One region of the Salinicoccus roseus genome, then DNA from elsewhere that is predicted to be linked to it. Evidence: riboswitches for the same ligand, from Rfam matches in the RefSeq annotation. Region 1 holds a riboswitch; the other holds the start of a gene.
What was found. Region 1 has a riboswitch for thiamine pyrophosphate ahead of tenA (thiaminase II). Riboswitches for the same ligand answer to the same signal wherever they lie in the genome.

Region 1 (2,203 bases):
CGCGACAGTTAGGGCAATGGGGATTCTAGACATGGATACCCACCTCCATCCAGCGTTCCTTCGTGGCTGCCATATTGAAGAAGCGTCTTTCATGTTCTGTGCTTTCCATGAAATTCCTTTTGATCTGCCTCAGATCATCTTCCGACATCTTTTCGGCTTCGTTATCGATGATCGTCTGCATCACATCCAGCGTGTCATCCATATCCCTGGCATAAAATTCAAACCAGCCACGGTAGGGATGATCGGCTTCAAATGTATGACGTGCCATCACCTTCTCTGCAAGCCTTCTGTATACATATGGACATGGGACCATCGCGCTTAAGGTGAACGCGATATTCTCCCTTGTAAGTGCATTGAAGTACATATGTTTGATGTAGTGGTCGGCAGACGGATACCATACACCTTCGTCTGTGATCTCTTCATATGTCATACCGACTGACTGTGACAATACGGCATGCGCTTCGCTTTCCCCTTCAAGCAGGAATTCCATCTGTCCCAGAAGGTATTCTCCAGTCTCCCTGGAATTCGTTTTGGCAATCAGCATGGCATAAAGTTTCGCGAACTCCTTCAAGTAGAGTGAATCCGCCTTCAAATAATGGATGATTGCATCCGCCTCAATGTTTTCATGTATCAGTCCCTGGATGAAAGTGTCATTATAGATCGCCTCGATGATGGGTTCCGCTTCATTCCTCAATTCTTCAGTCAGCATATGATCTCTCCTCTTATAGTATAAAAACCCGTTTCCAGCGTGGGAAACGGGTTCAGTATGTAGACAGTGTATGCCGTACCAAACCACTTCCCTACGCTGGTATTAGCCAGATCAGGTCCAAGGGATCGGCCGGGTGGCCGTCTCAGCAAAAAAGCACCCCTAGTGGTGTTTCTATTCAGTTGACTCCAATGGTAGAGAATACTTTATAAATTGTCAAATAAATCACTGCCAACTGAATAAGTGTCATTTCTGTAAATGTTATTGAACCCTGGTGTAATCCGCGCTAGCTTATTGATGGCGGCATTGCGCAAAGCAATGCGTTGTTACACCATAAAAACGATCAGGATGGTGCATGGTTGCAGGAAGATACAGGCAGCAGAATAAAAACGCTGATGGAAATATTGGTTGTTTCCACAAGACTCGGCCTGACCTCTTTCGGGGGGCCGATTGCGCATTTGGGCTATTTCCATGAAGAATACGTACGGAGGAGGAAATGGATGGATGAGGCGGCCTATGCCGACCTGGTGGCCCTCTGCCAGTTCCTCCCTGGGCCTGCAAGCAGTCAGGTCGGCATCGGAATCGGTGTCGTCCGCGGTGGACTGATCGGGGGGCTGGTCTCCTTCCTCGGCTTCACCCTCCCCTCTGTAATCGCACTCATACTGTTTGCACTTATGCTCAATACTTATGGCTTCGAAGATGCAGGATGGATCGATGGAATGAAGGTTGTTGCAGTGGTCGTCGTGGCCCATGCGATCATCGGCATGGCACAGAAACTGACGCCTGATCTCGAGCGCAGGACCATCGCCCTGGGTGCGCTCGTCATCACTTTATTATGGCAGACCGTCTTTACGCAGGTAGGCGTCATTCTGCTTGCGGGGATAATCGGATTCATCCTTTACCGCAATCACTCGACAGATGACGGTGATACCGTTCACTTTCCTATTTCAAAGCGTGTGGGGTACGTATGCCTCTCCCTCTTTTTTGTACTGCTCGTTCTGCTTCCGGTCCTTCGTGAAGCGACCTCGAATCAGTGGATGGCAATGCTCGACAGCTTCTATCGTTCAGGTGCGCTCGTTTTCGGAGGCGGCCATGTCGTGCTGCCGCTTCTGGAACGGGAGTTCGTGCCCACAGGCTGGATGACGGCACAGGAATTCCTTGCAGGCTATGGTCCAGCGCAGGCCGTACCCGGTCCGCTGTTCACCTTCGCCGCCTACCTCGGCACCATAATCAGTGGGTGGCAGGGAGGACTGTTTGCGGTGTTTGCAATCTTCCTGCCGGCATTCCTGCTCATACTGGGAAGTCTGCCATTCTGGAATATGCTGCGCAGCAATCCAAACATAAAAGGTGCACTGACGGGCATCAATGCTGCGGTCGTCGGCATATTGATCTCAGCCCTATACAACCCGATATGGACGAGCAGCATCAACCAGACGGCCGACTTTGTTCTTGCCGCCATACTTTTCAGCATGCTTGTCCACTGGAAACTCCCGCCAT
Region 2 (2,203 bases), 150 kb from region 1:
TGGGAATCCGGGTCCTGGAAGACGTACGCACTGGATTTGGGCAGTTCAAGTCTATCGGCCTTCATCGGTATCGTGATCGTATCCGGTATGAGGCCCCCGAGCACATTGAGCAGCGTGCTCTTGCCGGAGCCGCTCGGTCCGACGATGAGGACCTTCTCACCTTTCCCTATCTTCAGGTCGAGGCCGGTGAAGAGGGGTGATTCCGATTCCGGGAACTTCAGACGCAGCTTTTCCACTTCTATGCACATGGTCAAAGCCCTTCTTCAGCAGCATGGCCATTGCCGACGAGTTTCAGTACACCAGTCTCCTTCAGTGCACGGTACAGCAGGTGCGCGAGCCAGCCGGCAATGAGTGCACCACTCAGCACCCTGAAGCCGAACATCAGCAGCAGATTCCATGTCGCAAGCTGGCCGAGGTAGCCGTAGTACCAGTCGAGCGGGAATGTCGCAAGTGCCGCCGAAATGCCGGCGATGACCGCCACCATCAGGGATGTGCTTTCGTATTTCACGATGGCGAATACGATTTCGCATGCAAGCCCCTGGATGAGCCCATACACGATCAGCATGACATCGAACTGCAGCATGACGATCGTTTCTCCCGATGCCGCTGCAAATTCCGCAATCAGCGCCACGCCGGGTTTTCTTATGACGAGATAGGCAACCACTGCTGCGATGAACCACATGCCGTACAGCAGCTGGTTCAGATGCAGTCCAAGCGGTTCAAGCGCCGTATAGACGCCGCCCCATATTGAATAGATGAACGAGAATACGAGGGCGATGACGACCGTGATCAGCACATCGGTCAGGGTCAGCCCTTTTCTTTTTGCCATTATAAAAGCCTCCATATAATATATTCCAAACAAAAAACACACCACTAGCGGAGTGGTGTGCATATTATATGTAAAATATGCCACTTCCCTACGCTAGTATGATCTAGATCAGGTGATAAGGGTGATTCTCAGTCCTTGCGGACACCCCTAGTGGTGGTTATTTATTCGGTTGGCTCCATCATAGTACACTTTCTGAATTTTGTGAAGTCATTTATTGTCGTCTACCATCTGGTAATAGCGGCCGCGCTGTCTGACGAGTTCCTCTTCAGAACCGCTTTCGACCAATTCCCCGAGCTCCATGACGAAGATGCGGTCCACGGCCTTTATCGTATTCAGCCTGTGGGCGATGATGATGCTTGTCCGGTCCTTCATCAGCCGCTCGAGCGCCTCCTGGATCTTGAGCTCCGTCACCGTATCGATGCTGCTCGTCGCCTCGTCCAGTAGCAGTATCGCCGGATCCGTGATAAGGGCGCGGGCGATCGATATCAGCTGTTTCTGCCCCTGGGAGATGAAGCCCTCGTCGGCTTCCAGAACCGTGTCATAGCCCTCTTCTAATGCAACGATGAAGTCGTGGGCGTTGGCAAGCTTCGCCGCCTCGACCACTTCCTCATCCGTTGCATCAAGTTTGCCGTAGCGGATGTTCTCCCGGATCGTCGATTCGAACAGGTAGGGATCCTGCAGGACGAACGCCGTCTGTGAACGGACGGTCGAACGGCTGTAGTCGAGGATGTTCTCCCCGTCGATCCGGACCTCTCCGGAATCCGTTTCATAGAACCTGGCCAGCAGCTGCATGACGGTCGTCTTGCCGGCACCGGTCGCACCGATCAGGGCGACCGATTCGCCTGCATCGATCCTGAAGCTCAAGTTTCTGATCGTCGGTGTCTTCTGCGTCGGGTCATAGGAGAATGAGACATCATCGAATTCAATCTCACCCGCTATGGTCCTGCCGGTGATCTTCCCTTCATCCTTCTCCGGCTCGGAATCGATGATGCCGAATACGCGCTCCGCTCCGGCGATGGCCGAAAGCACCTGGTTGAACTGGTTGGAAAGGTCGGCAAGCGGCCGTGTGAACTGCCGTGCATATTCTGCAAACACGACGATGGTACCGATTGTGACGACACCATCCGTATAGAAGACGAGCAGACCGCCGGCACCGGCCACAATCGTAAAGCTGACGTTGTTCAGCATGTTCATCACTTTCGGGATGAAGCCAGCGTACAGGAATGCCCAGAAGGTGATGTCCCTGAGATTTCCCGCCTTTTCATTGAAGTTGCGGATCGCCGTCTCCTCCTGCGAGAAGACCTTGACGATCTCCTGCCCGGATACCATCTCTTCGATATATCCGTTCAGTTCACCGGTCGCCCGCTGCCGTTT

Region 2: linked by a shared signal. The riboswitch ahead of EDC33_RS03260 (ECF transporter S component) and the one ahead of tenA (thiaminase II) in region 1 are both predicted to bind thiamine pyrophosphate.

Annotation. Positions count from the first base shown of each region.
Region 1 covers NZ_RKQJ01000001.1:457,371-459,573, forward strand. Annotated here, with positions in the region: gene thiD (bifunctional hydroxymethylpyrimidine kinase/phosphomethylpyrimidine kinase) at 1-33, opposite strand, end outside; gene tenA (thiaminase II) at 26-709, opposite strand; TPP riboswitch at 781-880, opposite strand; gene chrA (chromate efflux transporter) at 1,102-2,203, shown strand, end outside.
Region 2 covers NZ_RKQJ01000001.1:611,430-613,632, forward strand. Annotated here, with positions in the region: gene EDC33_RS03255 (ABC transporter ATP-binding protein) at 1-248, opposite strand, end outside; gene EDC33_RS03260 (ECF transporter S component) at 251-829, opposite strand; TPP riboswitch at 898-988, opposite strand; gene EDC33_RS03265 (ABC transporter ATP-binding protein) at 1,037-2,203, opposite strand, start outside.